4 regions of the Neobacillus sp. BP17 genome follow, and region 4 is predicted to be linked to each of the others. Evidence: riboswitches for the same ligand, from Rfam matches in the RefSeq annotation. Region 4 holds a riboswitch; each other region holds the start of a gene.
What was found. A riboswitch is a leader RNA that binds a small molecule or an ion and turns the genes downstream of it on or off. The one in region 4 is predicted to bind cobalamin.
Positions count from the first base shown of each region.

Region 1: it holds a riboswitch for cobalamin, as region 4 does, so the genes downstream of both, metE (5-methyltetrahydropteroyltriglutamate--homocysteine S-methyltransferase) here and AC4QJR_RS11130 (ABC transporter substrate-binding protein) in region 4, are expected to answer to the same signal.
Region 2: it holds a riboswitch for cobalamin, as region 4 does, so the genes downstream of both, AC4QJR_RS15070 (ribonucleoside-diphosphate reductase subunit alpha) here and AC4QJR_RS11130 (ABC transporter substrate-binding protein) in region 4, are expected to answer to the same signal.
Region 3: it holds a riboswitch for cobalamin, as region 4 does, so the genes downstream of both, AC4QJR_RS12460 ((2Fe-2S) ferredoxin domain-containing protein) here and AC4QJR_RS11130 (ABC transporter substrate-binding protein) in region 4, are expected to answer to the same signal.

Region 1 covers NZ_CM184198.1:422,567-425,714, reverse strand. The annotation lists gene metE (5-methyltetrahydropteroyltriglutamate--homocysteine S-methyltransferase) at 1-1,998, opposite strand, end outside; cobalamin riboswitch at 2,177-2,358, opposite strand; gene AC4QJR_RS02105 (pyridoxamine 5'-phosphate oxidase family protein) at 2,455-3,096, opposite strand.
Region 2 covers NZ_CM184198.1:3,104,990-3,108,137, reverse strand. The annotation lists gene AC4QJR_RS15075 (hypothetical protein) at 1-851, opposite strand, end outside; cobalamin riboswitch at 1,018-1,217, shown strand; gene AC4QJR_RS15070 (ribonucleoside-diphosphate reductase subunit alpha) at 1,352-3,148, shown strand, end outside.
Region 3 covers NZ_CM184198.1:2,568,544-2,571,691, reverse strand. The annotation lists gene cobJ (precorrin-3B C(17)-methyltransferase) at 1-1,369, opposite strand, end outside; gene AC4QJR_RS12460 ((2Fe-2S) ferredoxin domain-containing protein) at 1,423-1,806, opposite strand; cobalamin riboswitch at 1,935-2,119, opposite strand; cobalamin riboswitch at 2,301-2,491, opposite strand; partial or broken gene AC4QJR_RS12455 (transcriptional regulator) at 2,632-2,790, opposite strand; gene AC4QJR_RS12450 (hydroxysqualene dehydroxylase) at 2,957-3,148, opposite strand, start outside.
Region 4 covers NZ_CM184198.1:2,319,613-2,322,760, reverse strand. The annotation lists gene AC4QJR_RS11135 (FecCD family ABC transporter permease) at 1-973, opposite strand, end outside; gene AC4QJR_RS11130 (ABC transporter substrate-binding protein) at 939-1,904, opposite strand; cobalamin riboswitch at 2,098-2,289, opposite strand; gene ribH (6,7-dimethyl-8-ribityllumazine synthase) at 2,350-2,820, opposite strand; partial or broken gene ribB (3,4-dihydroxy-2-butanone-4-phosphate synthase) at 2,877-3,148, opposite strand, start outside.

The DNA.
Region 1 (3,148 bases), 1.9 Mb from region 4:
AACATCTGCATCAAGGGCACGAATAGGCTCAATAAAGTCATTAAACTCGCAATAACACATATGGGTATGAATTTGCGTTTCATTTTTCACACTGGAGGTGGCTAACTTAAAGGCATTAACCGCCCACGCCAAATATTCCGACCATTTTTCTTTACGTAATGGCAATCCTTCACGCAATGCAGGTTCATCTACTTGAATTATCGCAATGCCTGCATCTTCTAACGCTTGAATCTCTTCTCTCAGCGCTAAGGCGAGTTGGCTGGCTACTTGTTCACGTGAAATATCATCACGGACAAAAGACCAATTTAAGATGGTGACAGGACCTGTTAACATCCCTTTCACATACTTAGACGTTAATTGCTGGGCCGCTTCTACCTCCTTCACGGTCATTGGAGCGACCCACTCGACATCACCAAAAATAATTGGTGGTTTTACGCAGCGTGAACCATAGGATACCACCCATGCCTTTTCTGTAAAAGCAAACCCTTCTAGTTTTTCTCCAAAATATCCAACCATATCCGTTCGCTCAAATTCACCATGGACGAAAACATCCAGTCCAATCTCTTCTTGAATTTGAATCCAACGAGCTGTTTCACCCTTCAAGAACGCTGCGTATTCAGCGTCGGTGAGTTCCTTTTTCCGCCAGGTTGTGCGTGTACGTTTTACTTGATCCGACTGAGGGAAACTGCCAATCGTTGTGGTTGGAAAATCTGGTAAATTTAATGCCACCTTCTGTAGAGGCTGGCGTTCATTAAATGTCAATGGACGGGCAAAATGTTCGGGTTTTACTTGTAATTCAAGCCCCTTCACCCGTGCATTTTTCCTCGCCTCATGCTGCACTAATGCTTGGGTTGCTTTCATACTTTGTGACACACTCTTATTTCCTGCCCACGCCTCGTCACACACATAGGCTGTTAACTGTGTCAGCTCTACAATTTTCTCATCAGCAAATGATAGAGCATTTTTTAAAGTGGCATCTAAGCGAGTTTCTGCCTTCGTTGTCACAGGTACATGCTGTAAACTACATGAAGACTGAATCCAAGCTTCTTTTACACCGCTTAATAATAAAATAGCTTTTATATTAAATGCTTTTTCAGCCAAATTCGCCCGCCAAATATCCCGTCCATTTACGATGCCAATTCCTAATACTTTGTCTTGTGGGAAGCCGTGTTTTCGAAGTGAAGCCATATTCTCTTCAGAACCATGGATGAAATCAAGTCCAATCCCCGCAACCGGTAAATGAGATAGCTCTTCATACACTGATAGTCCTTCAAAATAGGTTTGTAACATGATTCGGGCAGCTGGTACTTGTTCTGCTAATTGTTTGTAAATCTCCTGGACTAGTTTTACATCATCTGCTGTAAGTGAAAGGACCAAAGCGGGTTCTTCCACTTGAATCCACTGAGCACCTGCATTTACAAGTTGCTGCAATACTTGTGCATAGAGCGGCAGGAGTTTTAAAATAAACAATGCTTTCGATTTGGCATCGTATCCTTTCGCTAATTTCACAAAAGTAAAAGGACCGATTAAAGTAGGCTTTGTCATTAGACCTAATTCCTGTTTGGCTTCTAAGAAATAATCTAAGATGTAATTCTTCGTTAATCTTAATGACTGGCCTTCATACTCAGGAACGATGTAGTGATAGTTGGTGTTAAACCACTTTGTCATTTCACATGCTACTACATTCTTTCCCCCGCGTGCCATTGCGTAATAGGTTGATAGATTTACTTCATTGCCTGTCCACTGATAACGATTTGGAACCATTCCGAACATTGCCGCATGGTCTAGCATCCGGTCATAAAAGCTAAAATCCCCAACAGTTAGTAAATCCAAGCCTAATGAATGCTGTCGCTTCAAATTATTTAAGCGGATTGTTTTCATCTCTAAGCTAAATTGCTCCTCTGAGATCGCAGACTTCCAATAAGATTCTACACACCGTTTCCATTCCCGGTTATCACCAATGTATGGGTAACCAATTGCTGTACTGACTAAATTCATTTTCCTTCCTCCTTTTTATAGTTACAAAATTCCCAAATACAAAAAAGCCATCTCCGCAAAATGGAAATGGCTCTACAATCAAGTTAAAGTTATGTTTAAAAGACATGCAAAAACATTGATACTCATAACTCGCTTGTCGTACAAATGAAGGTCACCACCTATTTCCACGTAGGTATTTGGTGTGTACTGGAATTTGGCAGGTCTCCTGGCTTATCATCATCGTTCCTCACACCTTCCCGTCGTACAGACAGTGGTATTTGTGATTCACTCCGATTTACAGTTGCGGGACAGCGACGGAATTACACCGTTCTTCCCTTTTAAGCCAAGCCTTAGCTTGGCACCAATTCTTACACGATATGGAATTTTCACTTACTATAACATATTAATAATTTGAAGTACATAATTTTCCGAAAAATAACCAATATGATGCTATTTAAGAAAACTCTATATCTTCCTTTAATAGAGCTCGGTCCTATAATCTTCTTGAAGTACCTTTTCCAAATCCTTTTCTGACATATCGGGAATTTTGGTATGGTCTAAGAGGATTTTGGCTGCATTTGGAAGTGAATCCTTTTCACTCCATGTTTCTGGTTCCCAAAGGCCTGAACGTTTCATCGCTTTTGCACAATGAATAAAGCATTCCTCCACTTCAATGCAGATCCCTACTAAAGGTTTCTTCCCATGATGTGCCATTCGTTCAAGGAGGATGTCATCTTTCACCAGATACGCTTTTCCATTCACTCTTAACGTCTCTCCTAATCCAGGTATTAAAAAAAGAAGACCTGCCCTTGGATTGGATAAAATGTTACGCATTGTATCTATTCTTTTATTCCCTGGTCTTTCTGGAATAACGATATGCTTATCATCAAGTACAAGTGCAAACCCAGGCATGTCTCCACGAGGAGAAACATCACAATATCCGGAAGCATCAGAAGTAGAAATGACTAGAAAAGGTGAACGTGAAATAAAATCCTTACAATGATTGTCTATATAGGAAATCACCTTTTTTCTAACTAGTTCACTAGGTGCCCCCATAATTGAACGTAATTCATCCTCTGTTTCAATTTTATCTTTATGTGTAAGCATAGGTAGCGGCATTACTACACTCCCCTCTATCATTTTAGGTCTTTTACAGACAATACAACAAGGT
Region 2 (3,148 bases), 790 kb from region 4:
TTAGAATCGACGACAACCAGACCTTTAGCTGTAAATCCATTTCGGGCGGAAATAAACTTCCCATAAGTACGGATGTAAAAGGGTTTTCCATTCTCGTCAATTTCTAATTGAACACCGCCAAAGAAAATTTTCTTCGGATATTTCATACGAATATGCCGCTCAATATTTTTATTAAAATAAGAGGAAGGGGTAAATATCATTTCTGATTTGATGAATTTAGGATTCGCACTAGAATCCGTTGCACTTAAGGTAAAGTAACCAGGTGTACTGTTTCCTTTCCACCATTTAAAAAATCCGGAAAACTCCACAGGTGCAATATATACATAGTCATCGTTCAGCTTTTGAATTTGCAGGTTCCCAAGCTCATAATAGCTTGTGTTCGGAACTTGTCCAAACGCTTTTTTCATTTTATTGCGTGCAAACTGCGGTGGAACACTGGCAGGTGTTTCTTTCTCATCAAAAGTTTGAATTTCAACCTTTTCATCCATCTTGGCAACTTCATACTTTTGATCAGCATTAAAGATAAATGCGATTAAGAAATAAATTCCAAGGCCTAGACTTGCAAGGAAGAGAATTCCTTTAAGTACTCTTTCTGTGCCTTTGGCAAGAACGGCCCCAACAGCGGTTAGGAGAATAGCTAACGGCCATACCGAGGTGAAATTTCTATCATAATTAGTAAAATAATAGAATACAAACACTGCTATCATGAGTATCAAAACAAGTGCAATGAACACGCCGATTTTGAGTGTTTTTCCCTCTTTTTTACTTTCCTTTTCAGGTTTAAAAATTGGTATTAGAACAAGCGCAGCAGCTATCCCAATAATCAATGTAAATAGAATAATGTTCCCCATAAAAATGCCTCTTTTCAATTTGGTCTTTCTTCATATACGGATATTCAATCAAATTAGTTTCATTTTAAAAAAATAATAGACTTGAAATATCATAAAGACTATACTATTATTAATAACATTGATTCACTACATATTGTTTTTATTTTTAAAAAAACAACTATATATTGTGTTAGCCTTAAGAGAAGATGCCCATTGTGGCTTAATAGGGAATCTGGTGTAAATCCAGAGCTGCCCCCGCAACTGTAAATGCTGACGAAATGAACAAACCACTGTATAAGATTGTCTAATCTATTAGGTACTTATATGGGAAGGGTTCAAAGTAGATAGAAGCATGAGTCAGGAGACCTGTCTTTCTTAAGATGTTTCAACTTCTTCGGGGATTGAGAAGATGAACGGTGGCGACAGGAGGCATGGATAGTTAATTATTTCCTTTTGTAATGTTATCGTTTCATCCGCTCAATTCCCGTTGAGCGGATTTTTTTATTATAGGGGGAAATGAAATGAAAATTGAGGAACTGCAATCTGAACATAATTACGTTTTAGAATCTATAGAACAAGTTTCAGAGAAATATCAGATTAATACAATGGAACTTAGAAACAAACTAAGTCAACTTGATGTAACAGAACTAGAAGCAAATCAACAAGCTCTAGTATATGCAGTGAATCAAATCGCAATGGACCAGCCGGATTGGACATTTGTCGCTGCCCGTTTATATCTGAATGAACTATATGGAAAGGCTGCAAAAAGTCGCGGATATGAACGTTCTCTAAAATATGGAGATTTTTATAACTTAATAAAAGAATTAACAGATATAGGGATCTATTCTAATGATCTTTTAAACTTATATAGTAAGGATGAAATCGACCAGCTGGCGAAAGAGATAAATCCAGAACATGATTTATTATTTAATTACATAGGGTTATTTTTACTAGCGGATCGTTATCTTGCTCAAGATTATAATCGAAATGTTTATGAACTTCCCCAGGAACGGTTCATGATTATTGCAATGACCCTCATGAAGGATGAAAAAATGACTGAACGCCTGCATCTTGTGAAGGAGGCATATTGGGCATTAAGTCATTTATATATGACGGTTGCCACACCGACTCTTGCAAATGCGGGGAAAAGCTTTGGGCAGCTTTCTTCCTGCTTTATTGATACAGTAGATGACTCACTTGATGGCATTTATTTAAATAATTGGGATATTGCCCGGTTAAGTAAAGATGGCGGAGGAATTGGAATCTATTATGGTAAAGTTCGCGCCCTAGGTTCCGATATTAAGAGATTTAAAGGAAACTCATCTGGTGTGGTTCCGTGGATAAAATTGGTAAATGATACAGCTGTCAGTGTTGATCAGTTAGGTCAGCGTCAAGGGGCCATTGCTGTGTACCTTGATTTGTTCCATAAAGATATCATGAACGGGTTTCTTGACTTGAAAACAAATAATGGGGATGAACGCCGTAAAGCCCATGATATTTTCACAGGTGTTTCCATACCAGACCTCTTTATGAAAAAGTTGGAAGTGAAAGATGAGCACGGTAGAAGTATAGGACAGTGGCATACATTTTGTCCTCATCAAGTAAAACAAATGATGGGCTGGAAGGATGAACAGGGGAATCCGCTTGGACTAGAGGACTTTTATGATGAAACAGATGTTAAATATTTTACCGAAAAATATGAAGAGGCCGCAGCTAACCCGCTTCTACCTCGCAAAACTTACCGTGCCATGGATATCATGACACGGATCATGGTTGCTCAATTAGAGACAGGCACCCCGTACATGTTTTATCGTGATGAAGTAAACAGACAAAATCCAAATAAGCATGTATTGGGTAAAGGTCGAACTTCCATTTTTTGCAGTAATCTTTGTACAGAAATTGCTCAAAATATGTCCGCAACGACGATTGTGAACGAATATCAGAATGATGAAGGGCATATCGTGATTGTTCGGAAACCAGGAGATTTCGTTGTTTGCAATTTATCTTCTATTAATCTAGCAAAAGCAGTACCGGCGAATGTCTTAGAACGTCTCATTCGTATTCAGGTAAGAATGCTCGATAACGTGATTGATTTAAATACCATAACGGTTGGACAGGCTCAGGTTACGAATAAAAAGTACAGAGCCGTTGGGCTTGGTACATTTGGCTGGCACCACTTATTAGCATTAAAAGGGATGTACTGGGAATCTGGTGAGGCGGTTAATTATGCAGATCGTTTGTATGAGGAAATTGCGTTCCATACTATCAGTTCGTCAATGGAGCTGGCAAAGGAGAAGGGGGCTTATAGCCAGTTTAGT
Region 3 (3,148 bases), 250 kb from region 4:
GGTAGACAATGCCAATATCCTCTTTTACCGCTCCATAACAGGCCATGCCGCAGCCATTCACACCCAGTTTCAATTCTTTGGGGAGTTCCATGCCGCCAAGCCTTTCCTGCAGCTCATCGGCATAAGGGATGGAATCCTTCTTTTCTCCATCACAAAAATCACAGGCTTTTACAGTTAATACGTCGCCAACAGGAGCAATCAAAAAGTTGGCCGCCGTAAGTTTTTCAATAATCTCATCAGGCTTAGAGGTTAAAATTTGCAGCTTCATATAATGGTCTTGTGTGTATTCCATGACCCCTTCTTCTCCAACGATTTCGGAAAGAATGACCATCTGACTCGCTGTAAATTTTTTATTGGCGACACCTGGGCTGACCGCTACCTCAAAAATAGATTGAAAGTCTTGCTTCACCATTAAACCTTGGGATGGTCCATCGTCCTCACCAAGGATCCTTTCCAAGGCTTCCTCAGCCAGCTCTCTTGGCGACTCTTTCACTGAGGTAGGGGTGACTAGTTTTTTGTTCACCAATGTTACATCTTCCGCTTGCTCCAGTGCCCATGGTTCAGCTTCCTTCTGCAGACGCTGATGTGGTTTCAACGGCTGTATTGCCTGATTTAATGTATACTTCCGTTGATAACCGCGCGGTGTGATAATCAAGCCATCGTAAAAAAATGTGGAAGAGTTACCAATTAAAACGGTGGTTAACATGCCAATTTCATGTTCTAGCATCTCTTGTAAATTGGTTAAGACGATTTTTTGACTATCACGGAAAGCACTCTTTACCAATCCTACAGGGGTGTCTGGGGAGCGATATTTTAGTAAGATTTTTTGTGCTTCCATGATCTGCCGTGTTCTTCTCCCGCTTTTTGGATTGTATAAGGCAATCACAAAATCAGCTTGAGCGGCCGCTTCGATTCGTTTCTCGATCAAGCTCCAAGGTGTCAAATGGTCACTTAAGCTGATCGTACAGGCATCATGCATGACCGGCGCGCCTAATAATGCAGCACAGGAGTTGATCGCGGAAATGCCAGGGACCACCTCCACTTCTACCCCTGAGTCTTTTTTCCAGCCTTTTTCAATTAGCACTTCGTAGACCAGTCCTGCCATTCCATATACACCGGCATCCCCGCTCGAAATGACGGCTACCGTGTAACCTAGCTCAGCTTGCTTCACAGCCTCCTGGGCACGGCTCACTTCTTCTGTCATACCTGTGCTGATGATTTGCTTTCCAGTTATTAATACCTTGATTAAATCAACGTAGGTTTTGTAGCCGATGATGATATCACTTTCTTGAATAGCTTCTTTTGCCCGTCCGGTAATATGTTTTTCATCACCAGGGCCAAAACCAATCACCAATAATTTGCCTTTCACACTATTACGCCACCTTCCAAATTTCCAAGCTAGACTCCAGCTACAATCCGCTGTTACATCTTTTCTTTATCCGCTTTTTGTACTCCTTCGACGCATTCCGACCCTTCTGGCTGCATGAATCCTGCTTCGGAATATTGATAGATCGCATGCTCCTGAAGGCAATGACCTTCCGCCAGATGACGCTTTACAATTGTAGTTCCCACTTCTGGGGTTACATTTTTATACCAAGTCCCGGACGGATAGACGATGGCAACGGGAGCGTCCTTACATCTCCCATTGCATCTCGTTCTTGTTGTATGTATGAGTGAATCTAAGTTTAAATTGATGATTTCATTCCGAATCGCTTGTGTTGCTTCCTCCCCACCCTTTCTCATACAGCTGCTGCCGTTGCAAATGAAAACATGGTGTTTCGTCCCTTGTAAATTCCAAGTAGTCATGTCACACTCTCCTTTTCGTTTTTTACGTAAAAAAAGCACCCCTATGGACATAGGGGTGCAGAATTTATACACACAAAAAAATAGCGATGTATGTTCAGCACTTCTACCTATGTTCCCGTAGGTTGATTGAAGCTCTTTAGGTATAGGCAGGTCTCCTGACTTAGGTTCATCATTCCTTTGCGTCTTCCCGAATTCCTTCAGTGACATTTGCAATGAACTCCCCATACAGTGGCGGGTACCGTGACGGATTTAAACCGTACTTCCCTTTTAAGCACATTTTTCTTTCATGTGCACCTATCCCTAATCTATTCAATTTTTTAAAGCTTGTTTCTTCTTAATCTACATCTAAACTATGAGACCTCAAAAAGATTTAGAATCAAACACAAAAAAATCCGTTCAACATTAGTTGAACGGATAAAACGTCAGCACAAAAAGAAAATATTAAATACTCCTTTTTGCCTAAACGTTCCATCTTCTCAACCCCCGAAGTAATCGAAACTAAAAAAGCTAAGACAGGTCTCCTGACTTGTGTTTCTCCCTACTCTAGACCCTTCCCGTATCGACAAAAAAATAATCGATTCAGTGGTTTGTCTATTTCGTCCACACTTACAGTTGCGGGGACAGTTCTGGTATTGCACCAGATTCCCTATTAAGCCCTAAAGGCATCTTAACTAATTGTTAACAAATTCATATGTAATTTTAAGAGATAATAATTATACTAGTCTAACAAATATAATATATCAAGTGCTTTTTTCATTCCCTTATTTTGTAATCCATGTTGGTCACCTCAGAAGAGCGATCTTGTCTGGTTTTTTTTAATAAGAATATTGACTCCTCTGTCATGACGCCAGCATAATGCATCATCTTGTTATTCACCGCTTCATTCACGGCAAAAATGTAGTCATTTATGGCTATGGCTTTTAAAGTGTCAAGCCTTCTATCTTGTTTGACTGCCTGCCAAAAGTCTGACTTTTCCCTGAAGATTGAGAAGATTATGAAACAAATTCTTAAATGACTCTAGAAGAATGTCTCATCATCTTCTGGAAAAAATTAGAATTTTAAAATGGTCTACAATACAAAAAGAAGCACACGTTCACGTTCCATGTACTTCCTTTAGTAATATGGTTGAATGCGTTGCGTTCAGGTTAGGCTACCAAAACCATCTAGACTGTTGGACTTTTCCCCAAGCATATTTACCTGCATTGAGGAGGAAGTAGACAACCCTTGAGCAGAAGGAGGAGCCGCCATTCCAGGGGAGCCCTTTCCTATAGCGAATCCAATCGTGAATGTGCCAGGGAGTTAATAGGTCAAATTTATACATGTCCCAAATCTTGCATTTCCT
Region 4 (3,148 bases):
ATTCTGTTGGAGAAATGATCATTCTTGAAATCAAGTCGGCTAAAATTAAAAAACCTGCCCCCGTTATGATAGACAAAGGAAGAAGCTGACGATGATCAGGACCCCATAATAATCTCGACAAATGTGGAATGACCAGACCAACAAAACCAATGGTGCCTGACACCGCAACGGCTGCCCCTGTTAATATCGAGCCTGCAGTCAAGATTAAGAGCTTTCTTTTATGTACATTAACACCAATATGTTGTGCCCGTTCTTCCCCAAATGACATCGCATTTAGCTCCTTGGCATTAAAAAGCAATAAACATGAGCCAATGATGAAAAAGGGTAAAATAATTTTTATGTAATCCCAGCCTCTCATTGAAACACTTCCCAAAAGCCAGCCTATAATCTGCCGGAGTTCATCCCCAGTTAGTGCAATCATAAGCGAAATTATGGCTCCTAAAAAGGAACTGAAAATAATACCTGTTAATATAATGGTTTCCACTCGCATCGATTGTTCGATTTTACTTGCAAACATGAGAACTAGGAAGATTGTAAAAAAAGAGAATAAGATACTTAACAATGGTAATGTAAAGGATCCTATGAAGGGAATGGAAAGCTGAAAAAACAGGGTCAACACCGCCCCCACAGACGCTCCAGAGGATACACCTAATGTATAAGGATCTGCTAACGGATTTCTAAGCAGCCCTTGAAAGGCTGCCCCTGCAATAGCAAGGGAAGCTCCGACAAGACCTGATAAGATCACTCTAGGCAACCGAATATTTAAGACAATACTCGTATACATTGGGTCAAATTTCTCCAAGGAAATGAGCCCGAATAACTTTGCACTAATAATCTTTATGATAGTTAAGATTGGAACCGAAACCGTTCCTATCGAAATACCTATTAATATAGAAAGAATTAGGAAAATTCCAGCTATACAATAGGCTAAATACTTATTATTTAAAAACTTCAGGATAGACAGCCTTCGCAAGATCTTCTACTCCTTCAACAATCCTTGGGCCTGATCGAGTCACACGATCAGAATCCACATCAACTACATGCTGATTCTTTACAGCGTTGACCGTTTCCCAGCCCTTCCTTGTTAATACTTGATCGACAGGATTCTTAACATAGAATCCATAGGTAGTGACGATAACATCAGGATTTCGTTTAATCATGGCTTCTTGGTCAATTTTGATCCAGCCTTCTTGATCGTTAGCAATATTTTCAGCATTTATTACACTTAGCATTTGATCCATAAACGTATTCTTTCCAGATGTATAAATTTCTGGAGCTGGTGAAACCTCAACCAATACCTTTTTCTTTTCTTTTATCTCTCCAGCCTTTGCTTTAATTTCTGCTAATTTATCTTTCATCCCAGTGATGATTTCATCAGCTTTTGCTGTTTCACCAGTGGCTTTCCCAATCAAATCTATAGAATCAAAGACTTGATCAAAGTTTTGCGCGTCATTAACAACTAAAACAGGAATCCCTGCATCTTTTAACTGCTGAAGCCCAGCTTCAGAACTAGAAGCCCAAGAGGCATGTGCTAACACTAAATCTGGCTTTAAGGAAATAATTTTTTCTAAGTTTATTTCTTGGCCGCCAACTTTCTCCTTTTTGGCTGCCGCTTCTGGATAATTGTCGAAATCGGTTACTCCCACTACTTCCTTATCAAGACCTAAGGCAAAAACAATTTCAGTATTACTTGGGATCAGAGAAACAATGCTTTCTGGTTTCTTTTCAATAGTAACTTCCGCTTTGGTTGCATCTGTAATCGTAAGTGGATAGGTAACTTCCGCTGTTTTCTTCTCTACACTAGTATTTGAATCTTCCTTTACCTGGTCTTTCTTTTCAGCACAACCCGCTAACACTCCTACTGTCAATAATACTACTAACAGCAATGAATACAACTTCTTCATTTTTCTCCCTGCTTTCTTTGTAAAGTATCATGTATGTAACAAAAAATAAATTTTTTCTTGTGCTAAACAAAATACGTGGATAACAACAAAAAACATCTCCAAAATGAAATGGAGATGTTGGTTTGATAGATTCAGGTTACTAGCATAAGTAAAGAGAGTCTAGCCTTCAACACCTTCCTATCCTCGTAGGTTATTGGCGCACAAGAATTAGGCAGGTTTCCTGGCTCATGATCATCGCTTCCTATGCCTTCCCATCGTATACGACAGTGACACAATATAGGTTGCTCCCATTTACAGTGGCGGGACCGCGTTGGCTTATACCAACTTCCCTTTTAAGCTTAAAATCATATGAGAAGATTTTAGCACCTAAATTTAAAATAATATTTTTTTGTTATTTTTATTATAGAAAATGAGAAAAGATTTGTATATGATTTTTTACAACAAGTTATTGCTCAATATTTCTGCATAAATTTGCCATTTCAATCGCAGCCGTTGCTGCATCCCAACCTTTATTTCCTGCCTTTGTACCAGCTCGTTCAATGGCTTGTTCGATTGAATCCGTTGTTAACACTCCAAAAATAACAGGAATGCCACTTTTCAAATTGATCGCAGAAACACCCTTTGCTACTTCATTACAAACATAGTCAAAATGTGGAGTTGAACCGCGAATGACCGTTCCAAGTGTAATAACCGCATCGTATTTATTACTATTGGCCATTTTTTGAGCGATTAATGAAATCTCAAATGCCCCCGGAACCCACGCAAGGTCCACATCTGACTCACTAACTCCATGTCTTTTAAGTGCATCCTGTGCACCGCTTAATAATTTACTAGTAATAAATTCATTGAAACGTCCAACAACTATTCCAATTTTTAACCCAGAACCAACTAAATTTCCTTCAAAAATATTTCCCATGTGTATGCCTCCATCAAATGTTTTGTGTAGTTTAGCTTTAGAGCGGTAATCTATGCTTCCCGCTTAACCATTCGTTCATTTTTCATTCTATATTCAACTAGATCTTTAATCGTAATCATTTTAAGGTTCATTCTCTCTGCAATTTTGAAAAGATCAGGAACGCGGGCCATCGTCCCATCCTCATTCATAATTTCACAAATAACCCCTGCAGGCTTCGCACCGCATAATTTGGCAAGATCAACGGCTGCTTCTGTATGCCCATTTCTATTCAGAACTCCACCTTGTTTAGCAACGAGTGGAAAAATATGTCCTGGTCTTAAAAAATCAC